DNA from 3 places in the Spongiibacter tropicus DSM 19543 genome. Region 2 is predicted to be linked to each of the others. Evidence: predicted binding sites of a transcription regulator. Region 2 holds the regulator's gene; each other region holds the start of a gene.
The links. Region 2 encodes sigma-54, which starts transcription at its own class of promoters, with help from an activator protein. Its sites were predicted from a motif close to TGGCACANNNNTTGCNNT; they were not measured.

Region 1: G411_RS0106765 (DUF1415 domain-containing protein) is a predicted target of sigma-54. The motif match lies at 2,773-2,790, and genes of this name have one in related genera.
Region 3: G411_RS0100015 (amidase family protein) is a predicted target of sigma-54. The motif match lies at 1,690-1,707, and genes of this name have one in related genera.

What each region holds. Positions count from the first base shown of each region.
Region 1 covers NZ_ATUS01000001.1:1,435,532-1,440,518, forward strand. Annotated here, with positions in the region: gene cysE (serine O-acetyltransferase) at 1-21, shown strand, start outside; gene G411_RS0106750 (M48 family metallopeptidase) at 18-812, opposite strand; gene G411_RS0106755 (DNA-3-methyladenine glycosylase I) at 911-1,489, shown strand; gene G411_RS0106760 (DUF4136 domain-containing protein) at 1,570-2,112, shown strand; gene G411_RS0106765 (DUF1415 domain-containing protein) at 2,121-2,672, opposite strand; gene G411_RS0106770 (hypothetical protein) at 2,886-3,440, shown strand; gene hemE (uroporphyrinogen decarboxylase) at 3,505-4,572, opposite strand; gene G411_RS0106780 (FAD-dependent oxidoreductase) at 4,655-4,987, opposite strand, start outside.
Region 2 covers NZ_ATUS01000002.1:239,316-244,302, reverse strand. Annotated here, with positions in the region: gene G411_RS0112795 (HPr family phosphocarrier protein) at 1-52, opposite strand, end outside; gene rapZ (RNase adapter RapZ) at 72-929, opposite strand; gene ptsN (PTS IIA-like nitrogen regulatory protein PtsN) at 935-1,390, opposite strand; gene hpf (ribosome hibernation-promoting factor, HPF/YfiA family) at 1,424-1,711, opposite strand; gene G411_RS0112775 (RNA polymerase factor sigma-54) at 1,788-3,269, opposite strand; gene lptB (LPS export ABC transporter ATP-binding protein) at 3,402-4,127, opposite strand; gene lptA (lipopolysaccharide transport periplasmic protein LptA) at 4,127-4,675, opposite strand; gene lptC (LPS export ABC transporter periplasmic protein LptC) at 4,659-4,987, opposite strand, start outside.
Region 3 covers NZ_ATUS01000001.1:1,055-6,041, forward strand. Annotated here, with positions in the region: gene G411_RS0100015 (amidase family protein) at 1-1,561, opposite strand, end outside; gene G411_RS0100020 (MBL fold metallo-hydrolase) at 1,792-2,436, shown strand; gene moaC (cyclic pyranopterin monophosphate synthase MoaC) at 2,441-2,950, shown strand; gene moaD (molybdopterin converting factor subunit 1) at 2,947-3,189, shown strand; gene moaE (molybdopterin synthase catalytic subunit MoaE) at 3,204-3,644, shown strand; gene G411_RS0100040 (flavin reductase family protein) at 3,747-4,223, shown strand; gene G411_RS0100045 (NUDIX hydrolase) at 4,252-4,815, shown strand; gene G411_RS0100050 (DNA recombination protein RmuC) at 4,856-4,987, shown strand, end outside.

The DNA.
Region 1 (4,987 bases), on a different contig from region 2:
AGCGCCTGCTGCGACGATTAGCCTTTACACGCAGGACGAAGACCGCTGGCTCGCGCCTGCTGGTAAAGCGGTGCGGCTTTTTTCTGCTGGCGCTGCAGCTCTTTGATGCGGCTCTCGTGCGAAGGGTGAGTCGACATAAATTCCGGCGGCTGACCATCACTGGCCGCACTCATGTTCTGCCATAACTGGATGCTGGCCGAAGGATCAAAACCCGCCTTCGCCATATATTCCAAGCCCACCACGTCCGCTTCAGACTCCTGTGTACGGCCATAGGGCAGCACCAGCCCGTACTGCGCCCCCAGCCCCAGCATTGCCATGACCGACGCTTTCTGCGGGCTGTCGCCCATCAGCACAGCCAGTAGCTGAGTGCCGGTTCCCGCAACACTTTGCAGCGACATGCGCTCGGCGCTGTGCTGGGCAATGACGTGCGCTACCTCATGACCGATAACGGTTGCCAACTGATCAGCATTTGTCGCCACCTTAAAAATACCGGTATGAACACCGATTTTCTTACCTGGCAGGGCAAAGGCGTTAGCACTGTCTTCCTGGAACACAACAACCTCCCAGCTACCACGCCATTCTGCGGGCAACTGCGCGGTGATGGCATCGGCGACACAGGTGACATAGGCATTGGTTTTGCCATTGCTGCTGACGGTCATTTCTTCTTTCATCTGATCGAAGGCCGTCACCCCCATTTGAGACATTTCTCCGTTGGAGAATAGCAACATCTGGCGGCGCCCGGTCGGCGACTGAGCGCAGGCCACCAAGGCAGTGATCAATGTCGCGACCGCGACAACTCGCAAAGTTTTCATGGCATTCTCCCAAATGGCAGCGCGAAACGGCTGCATCTGCTATTTTGCGCCATTATGGCACAGCCCTGACCGGGGCTGACAAGCGAGGAGCCAGCAAGTTGAGCGAAGTCTGCGACTGGTGCGGCAATGACCCCGATTACCGCCGCTACCACGATGAAGAATGGGGTGTTCCCTGCCGGGATGATCGTAAGCTGTTCGAATTTTTGATCCTGGAATCGGCCCAGGCTGGCCTGAACTGGCTAACGATATTGCGCAAACGCGAAGGCTATCGGCGACTGTTTGCCAACTTTGACCCCGAGCACGTCGCCCGTTTCGACGACGAGGATATCGCGCGCCTGATGGCTGACCCTGCCATTATTCGTAACCGCATGAAGATCGAGGCCGCCATTAACAATGCCCGATGCGTTCTCGACGTTCAGCAAGAGTACGGCAGTCTCGCCGACTACCTGTGGGCATTTGTCGACCACAAGCCAGTCCAGAATCGCTGGTCGACCCTGGACGAGGTTCCCGCCAGCACGCCACTGTCAGACCACATCAGCAAGACCATGAAAAAGCGCGGTTTCCGCTTCTTTGGCAGCACGATATGCTATGCCTATTTACAGGCCATGGGGCTGGTCAACGACCACCTCGTCCGCTGTCCTGCGCACGAGCGCTGTACCAAGCTGGCAGATTTGTGAAAGATTCACAGGCACCAAAGTCCGCCAGCACAGACTAATACCCTATTGCTCCCGAGATTCGGTGGCCACAGGAGACAAACATGAAAATCCATGCCCTATTTCTGTTGAGCACAGCCATGTTACTGGCCGCCTGCAGCAGTACCGATGTACATACCGATTACAACCCCCGCGCCAACTTCGCCAATTATCAGCACTATCAGTGGTCGGCCGACAGCGGTGCTGACAAGACCGTGTCCCCGTTTGTGATTGAGCAGGTAAAGGCCTCACTCAAAACCCAACTGGACAGTGGACTGTACAAGCTAGCCGATAAGAACCACGATTTTTTGGTGCGCTACTACGTCACCCAAGCCGCCGACACCGTTGACCGCAGCCCCCGACTAGGTATTGGCCTGGGCAGCTTCACCGGCAATTTTGGAATGAGTACGTCGGTCGGTGTGCCGCTGGGTAAAGACAAAATTAACCGCAACGTCCAAATCATGATCGACCTGCTCGACGGCAATACCAAGGCACTGAGCTGGCGGGGCGCGATGGTCATCGAGCTGGATGATCAGGACCCCAAAGTGAATATGGACCGCATTGATCGCGCTGTCGCAGAAATCTGGGCCGAGTTCCCGCCGAAATAACGGGGATGTCAGTCGAGGTCGAGGTCGGGAAACAATGTCGCCAACGCCTCGGCCTTCATTCCGCGCAACAAGGTGATATTGCGCTCGGGAATGGCCTCAACATCAGGATGGGTATCCACCGCCCAACTCACACTGCTTTCACGCAGTAAATGAAAAATGGGATAAGGCGAGCGATTACTGAAATTGGCCGGATCGTCCACCTCGCAGCCTTCAAATTGGTAGTCGGGATGGAAACTGGCAATCTGGAACTCTCCTCGCCAAGGACTTTGATCCAGCAACTGCTCCGCTACCCCCAGGACAGCCCAGTACTCATCGAAGTCTGTCAGTTGACTAGGAACCACGAGCAAGGTGGTTTCCAGTGCCTCGACCGGCGTGTCAGCGAGTTTCATCAGCTCCGCGTAGAGTTGCTGCAACAGCGGTTCAACCTCAGTATGCTCACTGATGACGATGCGAACCGTACCCTGCTCCCATGGCCGTGCCGCAAAAGGGCAGAGCTGCAGACCGACCACCACACTGTCCAACCATGTCTCAACCCGTTCTCGTTCCCGATTCGCCGTCACCGCCACACTCCCACACCATTTCGCGCGCAGTATACGCCCGCTAGAGGCTCCGATATAGCGCAATGCCATGACGCACGCCTCCGCTAGACCAAATTACCATAAGCCAATCAGTGTGCCGCCGGGGTGCGTAGTAAAAGGGCTGCTAAACTCAAATGAGACCTCGCTTGAGTGAGGGTGGCTTTTGCGAGCGTAAGCAAAACAGGAGAGTAGTCTATGAAAAGATATTTCTTTCTGGCGGACAATCTCGACAAGCTGGCCGCTATTGAACACGACTTGCAGGAGAACGGTCTGTCACGACCACAGATTCACGTTCTCAGTCACGATGACTGCGGTGTCAGTCGACGGCGCCTTAACGACGTGGAAGCTGTACTGCGCAAAGATGTGGTGTACGCCATGCAACGCGGCGCAATTATTGGGGCAGCGGGCGCAACGCTGGCACTGGCAGCGGCACATTACTCAGGCCTTACCACCGCCGTCGGCTGGGCACCCTTTGTGTTTCTGGCCATTGTTGTCTTGGGCTTTTTTACCTGGGAGGGTGGCCTGCTTGGCATTCAGGAGCCCCATCGGGATTTTCGGCGCTTTGAACAGGCGCTCAACAGCGGCCGTCATCTGCTGGTCATCGACGTGAACAGCCATGAGCAGAATCTGCTCAACCGGGTCACGGCACACTATCCAGAGCTGGAATTTTCCGGCACTGGCGACGGCGCGCCAAACTGGTTCATCGGCCTGCAAAATAAATGGCGAAATTTTGTCGAAGTCATGCCCTGAATCGGCTGATAGCGGAAATAAAAAACCACGCCTTAGCGTGGTTTTTTATGGCTAGCGGATCGACTCAGCGACGATGGTAGGCGGGGGACAGCTCTTTGACCGCTTCAATGAAGGCGCCCGCATGGACCGGGTCCACCTCTGGCGTAATGCCGTGGCCCAAGTTGAAAATATGGCCTTCACCCTCGCCAAACTCCGCCAGAATCGTCGCCACTTCCTCGCGAATACGCTTGGGTGAGGCGCGCAGCATGGCCGGGTCCATATTGCCCTGCAGCGCCACTTTATCACCCACGCGGCGGCGCGCTAAGCCGACATCCGTCGTCCAATCGAGCCCCAGCGCATCAGCCCCGGTATCGGCCATCGCCTCCAACCATTGCCCACCGTTTTTGGTGAAAAGAATTGCAGGAACACGGCGACCATCGCGCTCTTTAATCAGACCGTCGACAATCTGCTTCATGTAGCGCAGGCTGAACTCGCGGTAGGCGCGATGCCCCAATGCACCACCCCAGGTATCGAAGATCTGTACCGCTTGAGCGCCGGCACGAATCTGGTCATTCAGGTAAGCGGTCACACTCTGCGCCAACTTATCCAGCAATGCATGCATGGTCTCCGGCTCATCGAAAGCCAGCGCCTTACAGCGAGCGTGGTCTTTGGAGCCACCGCCTTCAACCATATAGGTGGCCAGCGTCCAAGGGCTGCCCGAGAAGCCGATCAACGGCACACGCCCGTTCAGAGCCGAGCGAATGGCACGCACCGCATCACAGACGTACGTAAGATCGTTCTCACCGTCAACAACCGGCAGGGCTTCCACATCGGCCATGCTACGCACGGTCTTGCGAAAACGTGGGCCCTCACCGGTTTCAAAGTACAGACCAAGCCCCATGGCATCGGGAATGGTAAGAATGTCAGAAAACAGAATTGCCGCATCCAGGGGGTAGCGTTCCAGCGGCTGAAGCGTCACTTCACAGGCCAGTTCGGTGTTTTTGCACAACGACAGGAAGTCACCGGCTTTGGCGCGGCTGGCACGGTATTCGGGCAGGTAGCGGCCCGCCTGACGCATCATCCACACTGGCGTGTAGTCAACAGGCTGACGCAGCAGGGCTCGCAGGAAAGTATCGTTCTTCAATTCACTCATGGACGCTCAACCTATTGCCAATATAAAAACGCCGGAACCACCGCCGGCACAGGTCCTGCGGTGATTCCGGCGTTCAAACACCTTACACTTTCAGGTAATCGAGAATGCCTTCCGCAGCCTGACGACCTTCCCATACCGCAGTCACCACCAAATCTGAGCCGCGTACCATATCACCACCGGCGAAGATTTTGGGATTGCTGGTCTGGAATTTAAACAATTGTTGCTCCGGCGCCTTCACCCCTCCCCAGGATTCGAGCTCAACGTTCTGCTCAGCCAGCCACTCCGGGGGGTTGGGCTGAAAGCCGAAGGCCACTAACACCACATCGGCGGGAATGATTTCCTCGCTGCCGGGAATCGCTTCAGGACGACGACGGCCATTTTCATCGGGCTCGCCCAGTTTGGTGGTAACCACTTT
Region 2 (4,987 bases):
CTCGGGCGTGAAGACCGAGTTTATTAATGATGGTAATACGGGTTTCTTGCATGGGTTCGCTCCGCCGGGGCTCAGTGCTGGAGTTCGCGATGGCGAACCTGGAGATCAGGGCATTGTGCTCTGAGTGCTGCTGCAAGGCGCTCTACCATATACACGGAGCGGTGCTGGCCACCTGTGCAGCCAATGGCAACGGTGAAGTAGCTGCGGTTACCTTTTTCGATATGTGGCAGCCAGTGTTCCAGATAATTGAGAATGTCCCGGTACATGGTTTCGACCATCGGCTGCCCGTCGAGAAAGTTTCTGACACCTTCGTCGCGGCCACTCAGGGCGCGCAGAGACTCATCCCAGTGAGGATTGGGTAACATGCGCAGATCGTAGACCTGATCGGCATCTATTGGCAGGCCGCGTTTAAAGCCAAATGATTTCAACTGCAGCGACATACGATTGGCATCGACACCCAGCACCCTGTCGCGGATTGTGGCGCGCAGCTCATGTACTGTCATATCGCTGCTGTCGATGGTTAATGACGCTTCCATCACTACGGGTTCGAGCAGCGTGGTTTCCTGTCGTATTGCATCGCTGAGCGGTTGATTCGCTGTGGTCAACGGGTGGCGACGGCGAGTCTCGCTGAAGCGTTTTATCAACTTGTCGTCGCTGGCATCCAGAAAAATGATTCGCAACTGTGCGAGGTCCCGAACCTGCTCGCAAAGGGACTTGAAGCGCGAGAGTTCGTCAGGAGAGTTGCGGGCGTCGATACAAACGGCGACCTGTTGATGGACCTTGAGCTGGCTTTGCGAGAGCTCATGTACCAGCGCCGGTAACAGGGAAACTGGTAGATTGTCGATGGCGTAAAAGCCCTCGTCCTCCAGTTGATGAAGTGCCGTACTTTTCCCTGATCCCGAGCGGCCACTGATAATGATCAGTTTCATGGCGATCAGGGCGCGCGGGTTACAGCAGTAGTGTACAGGGCTTCATCGCTGCCCGCGTTGCGCAGCTGTTGACGAAAGCCGTCGTCGTTAAACACATTGGCTAGACTGGCCAGCACTTTGATGTGCTCGTCGTGGGCTTCCGCAGGAACAATGAGTGCGAACACCAGGTCGACGGGTTGATCGTCGATGGCCTCGAAATCGATGGGCTCGGCGAGCTTCAGCAGAATGCCGGTAATCGCCGTACACTGCTGGCTTCGGCAGTGGGGAATCGCAACCCCGTGACCGATACCCGTGCTACCCAGTCGCTCTCGGGCAAGGAGTTCGTTGAACAGATCGTCAGCGTTGAACTGGCTATTGTCGTCGGCGACAAATATCGAGATCTGTTCAAGAAGACGTTTTTTACTGCCTACGGACGTACCCCAGTGGGTACGTCCTTGGCTCAGTATCGCATTAAGGCTCATATTATTAGGTATCCGGAAAAACCGGCCCGGCGCTTACCGGCCCAGGTGTTTTTCCTTGTGTTTGATCAACTGGCGATCCAGCTTGTCGGTCAGGCTGTCGATCGCAGCATACATATCTTCCGATTCGCATGTGGCAAACAGGTCCGCGCCTGCCACATGCACTGTCGCTTCCGCTTTTTGTACCAGCTTCTCGACTGAGAGCGTAACGTCCGTATTGGTGATATTGTCGAAATGTCGTTGCAGTTTGGCAAGCTTGTTATTGACGTATTCACGCAGTGCCGGTGTAACTTCAACGTGGTGACCACTGACAGTTATCTGCATATCTTGCTCCTTTTACACTCAGATCGTCCTGCGCCTCCCGGCGTAGGGTCAGGGCTGCGCGATTTAACGCAGCCAGCTATACCAGTCGCTTCCGCTCATTAGAGGGGGGAATGACCAGTGATTCTCGGTACTTGGCGATGGTTCTCCGCGCGACCTTGATACCCTGTTCGGCCAACAGTTCGGTAATCTTGCTGTCGCTGAGTGGCTTTCGCGGATTTTCTGCGGCGATCAGCTTTTTGATCAGCGCGCGAATGGCGGTCGATGAGCACTCGCCGCCGGTATCGGTCGATACGTGGCTGGAGAAAAAGTATTTCAGCTCGTAAATGCCCCGCGGTGTATGCATGTACTTCTGGGTGGTGACCCGCGAGATCGTGGATTCGTGCATGCCCACGGCGTCGGCAATGTCATGCAACACCAACGGTTTCATCGCCTCGTCGCCGTATTCGAGAAAGCCTCGCTGATACTCGACGATTTTGCTGGCGACTTTCATCAGGGTTTCATTGCGGCTCTGCAGACTTTTGATAAACCAGCGCGCTTCCTGGAGGTTGTCGCGAATATAGTCTTTTTCGCTGCTGGTACTGCTTTTGGCCAGTGCCGCATAGTGCGAGTTGATTTGGATTTTCGGGGCAATATCCGGGTTGAGTTCCACCAGCCAGCGGCCGTCTTTTTTACTGACGAAGACATCCGGGACGACGTATTCGGTATCGCCGCTACTGATTGCATCGCCGGGCGTGGGGTTCAGGGACTGGATCAGCAGCAGTGTATCCCGAAGCTGATCTTCCTTGAGGCGACAGCGGCGCATAATCTGGTTGTAGTCGCGGTTGCCGAGCTGGTCCATATGCTGCTCTACAATCTGCATGGCCTCTTGCAGATAAAGCGTCTCGCGGGGCAACTGCCGCAACTGAATAAGCAGACACTCCTGTAAATCCCGGCCACCGACGCCAGGGGGGTCAAACTGCTGAATCAAGTGAAGGACGGCGTGGACTTCTTCGATTTCGACGTCTTCATTGTCGAAGGCATCCACCAACTCTTCAGGCGTGACGGTCAGGCGGCCTTTTTCGTCGATGGCGTCGATGATGGCATCGGCAATGAACTGATCGATTTCAGACAGGCGACTCAGGTTGAGCTGCCAGCGCAGGTGGTCTTGCAGGGAATCTGAGCTGCCGTGGCGGTAGTCATTGCTGTAATCGTCATCGCCGCTGGGAGCGCTGCTCGCCGGGCCGGAGCTTTGGTAAACGTCATCCCATTGGCTGTCTACCGGCAGGTCCTCGGGTATTTCGCTGCGCTCGGCCCATTCGCTGTCTGCGTCGCTGGCGGTGGGCTCGCTTTCGTTGCTGCTGCTGTCGTTTTTGGTATCGCTGCTTTTTGACTGACTGTTGCTGTCTTGCTCGGGGGTGTCGTTTTCTTCCTCCAGTTCCAGAAGCGGATTGGAGTCCAAAGCAGACTGGATTTCCTGTTGAAGGTCGAGGGTGGACAGTTGCAATAAACGAATCGCCTGTTGCAGCTGGGGGGTCATGGTCAGCTGCTGACCGACTTTAAGCTGGAGCGATTGTTTCATAGGCAGCGGTTTCTACTACACCAAATTCTGAAGACATTTGTGCCTGATTGGCGGCACTTTAAGGTCAGTGTAGTCCTGCCGGAGAGCGGCTGCAATAGGCGTATAAAGCAATTGCTGTGCCGATTTTTCCTATCACAACGTGAACTTATCGCCAAGATAAATATCCCTGACGACCTGGTTGTTGAGTACGGATTCGGCGTTGCCTTCGGCAACAATACGACCTTCGCCGACGATGTAGGCTTTTTCGCAGATATCGAGGGTTTCTCGTACATTGTGATCGGTGATTAACACGCCGATTCCGCGGGCCTGAAGGTGTCGAATAATGTGCTGTATGTCGTTAACCGAGATGGGGTCGACGCCGGCAAAGGGCTCGTCGAGCAAAATAAAACTCGGCTCTGTCGCCAGCGCGCGAGCGATTTCGACGCGTCGGCGCTCGCCGCCGGACAGCGCCATGCCGGGCGATTTACGGATGTGGGTAATGTGGAACTCCTGCAGCAGGGCGTCGAGCTTTTCTTTTCGCTGGCGACGGTTGAGGTCGCTGCGGGTTTCCAGAATCGCCATGATGTTGTCGGCGACGCTGAGTTTGCGAAAGATCGACGCTTCCTGGGGCAGGTAGCCAACACCGTGGCGGGCTCGGCCTTGAATTGACAGCGATGTCAGATCTTTGCCATCCAGCTCTATGCGGCCCCTGTCGGCGTTGACGATGCCGACAATCATGTAGAAACACGTGGTTTTGCCCGCGCCGTTGGGGCCCAGCAGGCCGACTATTTCGCCGCTGTTGATGCTCAGTGACACATCCTTGATCACCTCTCGCCCTTTATAGGCTTTGGCGAGATGGCTGGCTTTTAGTACGGGCATCAGGGCGTGCTCTCGGTGTCGGGTTCTGGCGCCGGTTCAGTCTCGGGGGGTTCCGTGCCGGGTTGTTGGGGCTGCAGTGTCATCTGCACGCGGCCATCGAGGCTTCGGCTGCCGCCATCGGCGACCACCAGTTGCTTGCGCCCGCTGTACACAATGCGGTCACCACTGATTTTTGAACCCTGATGGCGAATGGTGGCGTCTTTCTGCAGCAGAATTTCCTCATCGCTCAGGCTGTATTCGATCAGTCTGGCGCTCGCGGAGACTACCCCTTCTTCAGCCCGGGGCTGCTGTTCAAAATACGCCGGGCTGCCATGGGCGATGACTTTCTGCACCTTGCGGTCGTCCTCGACAATAATCAGCTTGTCTGCGCGGATTTTCAGGCTTCCCTGAGACATGTTCACGTTGCCGGTATAAATGCCCTGGTTGTTCTCGTAGGTGGCCTTGTCCGAGCTGAGGTTGATCGGCTGGCTGCGGTCGTTGGGTAATGCGCTGACCGTCAGTGGCATGGCCAGCAGGCACAGTAGCTGGAGTTTACTGCTGAGGTTCATAGTGTCCCTTTACCTGTGAAAGGAGCTCGACGCGTTCCTGTTTGAGGTCAGCGCGCATGCCCACCGAAGTCGTTGTGCCATTGGGCAGTTTAAGGTCGAGCGGCTGAGCTGTCGCGACGGTGCTGTGTTCCAGGTCAATAGTCAATTGTTGGGTACTGATCTCGGCTTCACGAATCAGGTCTTTTACCAGCACGTCGTGGCGCAACTCAAGGGATTGGCCATTTTGCGACAGCGTGCCGGATGCGGCGTTTGCAGTCCAGGGGCGTTGCTGGCCGATGTCGCCAACGTAAAAGGGTTGCTGAAGGCGAATAT
Region 3 (4,987 bases), on a different contig from region 2:
TCGGCACGCCGACACTGTCATCAACACCAACGGGAACGACGATGGAGCCCATCTGTGTGGTCGATCCGAAGTCACAGGTGCGCCCTCCTGTGGGGCCGGGGCTCAGAATCAGTGCATCAAGGCGTACTGGATTACCGTCATTGTCGAAGACCTGTGCACCGTTTTCATCCAGCAGTGTGTCCATTTGCTGGGTGGTGTATTCGCGCATGGCGATAATGTCGGCAAGTTCTTCTTCCGTCGGTGCCCGGTTCAGGTCGTCGACGGCGACGGTAGCCAATAGCGGTGCAGTTCGTAAACCGACGCGTCCTGTTTCGATAATGCCGTCCAGTCCTTCACAGATATCCCGCCCGTGAGCGACGTCGCCGCCAGCCAGCGCGACGGCGAGGCTGCTGACGCAGGCGCGGGGGCTATTGCCGCCTTCAGCTTCAAAGGTGACGAAGTATTCGTTCATATCATAGTGGCGGGAGCCAGCGCCCTTGCTTTCAAACCCCGGCAGGTAAACGTCGTACACCGTGGCGCCCAGGGCTTCCATGGTACTGAGTGCCTCGGCGATCAGTGCGCCCTGAGCGTCGGTGCCAGCGGCCTCGCTGTTATCGCCAAGCTGACGAACGATGCCGATGTTTTTGCCTTGCAAGCCGTGCTGTCCGCGATCGAGGAAATCGGTGTAGCTGTCGGGCCGTAACTCCGAAGGAAACGCCAGGGTTTTGGGGTCTCGGAAATCCACGCCGGCCATGGCGTCGAGCATCAAGGCAGCGTCACTGACGGTCCGGGTCATCGGACCACCGGTGTCGCGCTGATGGCTGAGCGGAAAGATGCCGTGTTGGGAGATAACGCCGAGGCTGGGGCGAATGCCCACCAGGCCATTGACGGAGGAGGGGTGGCGGATGGACTGGCAGGTATCACTGCCGGTGCCGCCCAGCGCAAAGTTGGCGGCAATGGCTGCCCCGGTTCCCGACGAGGAGCCCGCCGGGCTCTGGGAGGTGTTGTAGGGGTTGGTAACCTGAATGCCGCGATTGGAAAAGCCGGTGGTCCAGAAGGCGAATTCATCCTGATTGGCTTTGCCGAGAATGAGTCCACCGGCCTTGCGCAAGCCTGCTACGGAATTCGCATCCACACCGGCCTGATGCCCGAGCATACTGTAGGAGCCCTGGGTGCTGGGGTAGTCGTAGGTGTCGTAGTTATCTTTCAGCAGAATCGGCATGCAGTGGATCGGCCGGTCGCCAATACCGCCGTCGCGGGCGTAGAGGGCATCCAGCGCCTTGGCCTGTTCGATCGCCAGCGGATTAATCGCCAATACACTGCGAATGGCCAGGCCGCCACTGGGTTGCGGGGTTTTATCGTAGGCAAAGATGCGCTGGATATAGAGGTTTGCCAGCGCTTCACAGTTGAGGGGCTCTCCATTGTCTTGCAGCAATTCGCCGCGAAATGCGGCATGGATATCGGCGACAGTCGCTTCTTCCAGCGAAAAGACGCCCGGCTCTATCGCCGTGTCATTGTCGCTGTTGGACGAGGATGAGCCGCCACAGGCGGCGAGCATCAGGGTGAGTGCAGGTAAAAGCATCGCAGACTGTCGCCGGCGCGATAGGGGCATAGTGTGGCGCATGGGGGTGACCTCATCGTCGGGTAGTGCAAATCCCTGGCGGTGGACAACATCACTGTTTTCGCAATGACGCATTGCGTATTTTGTGTGAAGCAATCGCTGTGCCAGTGCTTCCCGGCGCTGGCGGCCCCTATGAAGTTCTGGCCTGACTGCTTATCATTGGCAGCCTGAATTGAGAGGGTGGAAACAGCATGAAGTGTGCATTGGTGCCAGTAACGGCCTACCAGCAAAACTGTTCGGTGCTGCTTTGCGAAGAAACCGGCAAAGCCGCAGTGGTCGATCCCGGTGGGGATATTGAACGTATTGAGGGCGCCTTATCGCAGCTCGGCGGAGAGCTGGAGGTCATTCTGCTGACTCATGGCCATATGGACCACTGTGCTGCGGCGGATGTTCTTCGTCAGAAATACGGTGTGAAGATTATTGGCCCGCAAAAGGAAGATGCGTTCTGGATCGACAAGCTGCCGGAATGGTGCCAGATGTCTGGCTTCCCCCATGCCGATGCCTTTACCCCGGACCGTTGGCTGGAGGACGGCGACACAGTGAGCTTCGGTGCTCAAATGATGTCGGTACTGCATTGTCCCGGCCACACACCGGGACACGTGGTGTTTTATCACGCGCCCAGCAAACTGGCGCTGGTGGGTGACGTGCTGTTCCAAGGCTCTATCGGCCGCACTGATTTTCCGCGCGGCGACTACGATACGCTGATTACCTCTATCCGCGAAAAACTCTGGCCGTTGGGTGACGACATTACCTTCGTACCGGGACATGGCCCAACCTCCACGTTTGGCGCCGAGCGACAGAGCAATCCCTTTGTTGCTGACAGCCGCTATGGATGAAGCAATGAGCGAGAAGCGTTTTACGCACTTTGATGCGCAGGGTCAGGCCAGCATGGTCGATGTGACCGATAAAGCGGTCACCCAGCGCATTGCCGAGGCAGCGGGCAGCGTAGTGATGCAGCCCGAAACCCTGGCCATGGTCGCCCGCGGTGATCATAAGAAAGGCGATGTGCTTGGCGTAGCGCGGCTGGCAGGCATTCAGGGCGCCAAAAAGTGCAGCGATCTGATTCCGCTTTGTCACCCGCTGATGCTGTCATCAGTGAAGCTGGAATTTGCTATCGATGAGCAGGCCAGTGCCGTGCATATTCGCAGTCGCTGCAAGCTTGCCGCCCAGACCGGCGTGGAAATGGAAGCCTTGACGGCTGTATCGGTAGCGGCGCTCACCATTTATGACATGTGCAAAGCGGTGGACAAGGGTATGCGCATCGACAATATCCGCCTGCTCAGCAAGAGCGGTGGCCGCTCCGGCGACTGGCAGGCCCAAGAGAAGAATCAGGAGCAGGGCGGCTCATGATTACGCTGCTGTTTTTCGCCAAGTTGCGGGAAGACGTGGGTACGGCGTCCTTGGAGCTGGAATTCAACGGCAGCGTTGCGGAATTAAAGGCGCTGCTTGGCGAGCGCGGGCCGGAATGGGCGGAGGCGCTGTCTCGAGAAAATCTGCGCTGCGCGGTGAATCAGGCGGTGGCATCTGAACAGCAAACGATTGTCGCCGGAGATGAAGTGGCTTTTTTCCCACCGGTGACGGGAGGCTGAGCGTGGCGATTAGGGTGAGCGTTCAAGAGGCCGACTTTGACGCTGGTGACGCCTGTCGGGCGTTGACCTCATCAGACTGTGGCGCCATCGTGCAGTTTGTCGGGGTGATGCGTGCCCGCAACGAGGGCGATGAGGTCGTCTCAATGCGGCTGGAGCATTATCCCGGCATGACCGAACGCAGTATTACTGACATTGCCGAGCAGGCTGCCAGGCGCTGGTCGCTGGGCGAGGTGCTGGTGATTCACCGAATCGGCGAGTTGCTGCCGGGGCAGCAGATTGTGCTGGTCGCGGTGAGCGCTGCCCACCGGCAGGCGGCCTTTTCCGGCTGCGAATTCATCATGGATTATCTGAAAACCCAGGCGCCGTTCTGGAAGAAAGAGCAGCTGCTCGACGGACGCAGTCGCTGGGTAGATGCCCGAAGCAGTGATGCGTCCGCTGCCCTCCGTTGGGACTAGTTGGAGTTCTCGCTATGCTCAAGGAAGCCAAGGTATAATTTGCGGCTTCTACGACCGCGCCCGTTAGTCGGCCGGCACATAAAACGACGAGACAGGAAAACTATGAGCTTCGATCCCCGGACCTTCCGCAATGCCCTTGGCCAGTTCACAACCGGTGTCTGTGTGATTACCGCCAACCCAAAAGGCTACGAGCCGTTTGGCATGACCGTTAATTCTTTTGCCTCGGTTTCTCTGGACCCTGCGCTGGTACTATGGAGTTTGCGCAATGATTCCGAGTGCTACGCGGCCTTCGAAGCTGCCGACGGCTTTGCGGTGAACGTGCTGACGCAGGAGCAGGCGGCGCTGTCGAACCAGTACTCGAAAAAAGATGCTCATCAGCTGTCCAAGGATCACTACCGCATCGGCAAGAGCGGTCTGCCGGTACTGCGCGGTGCACTGACCAGCTTCGAATGTGATATCTGGCAGCGTTACGATGGTGGCGACCACCTGATTCTGGTGGGTAAAGTCACTGAAATGGACCTCAGCCCCACTGGAAAACCATTGGTGTTCCAGGGCGGCGCTTACCGCGAGCTGCGCTGATTGCGTTTGCCGCCGAGAACGATAGTCGATGAAGTATTGCTGTGATTGTGGAGCCCCCGTCAGTCTGAAAGTCCCCGAGGGGGATGATCGGCCCCGGTATATCTGCGAGAGCTGCAATACCATTCACTACCAGAATCCGCGAGTGGTCGTGGGCTGCCTGCCTACGGTCGGAGACAAAGTGCTGCTTTGTCGTCGTGCCATCGAACCCCGCCACGGTTTCTGGACGATTCCCGCCGGGTTTATGGAAAACGGCGAAACCATGCTGGAGGGCGCTCTGCGGGAAACCCGCGAGGAGGCCGCCGCCAAAGTGCGCGGCGAAAAGCTCTACCGCATGTTCGATATTCCCCACATCAATCAGGTGTATGTGTTCTTCCGGGGCGAGCTGGACGGCGATTTTGGCGTCGGTCCCGAGAGTCTGGAGAGCCGCCTGTTCAGCGAAGACGAGATCCCTTGGTCCGAGTTGGCCTTTCCGGTCGTCACCGATATTCTGGTGGATTATTTTGATGACCTTCGCCGGGATGATTATCCTATCCGGCTCGGCAAGCCCGGCGCCTTGTGGGCCGAGCACGTCAACTGGAAGTCCGGCGACTGAACTGTCCCGGCGGGCTTTTTCGCAACAGGGATAGACCGCAATGAACGACATTAACCTCTTTGCTCTGCTGGCCGGAGCCCTGTGTATTGCAGCAGGGCTGATGCTGGGTCTGCTGCTGTCCCGTCGTCAGCAGAAGCTGCAAGAGGGACGCATCACAGCGCTGGAGGAAGAG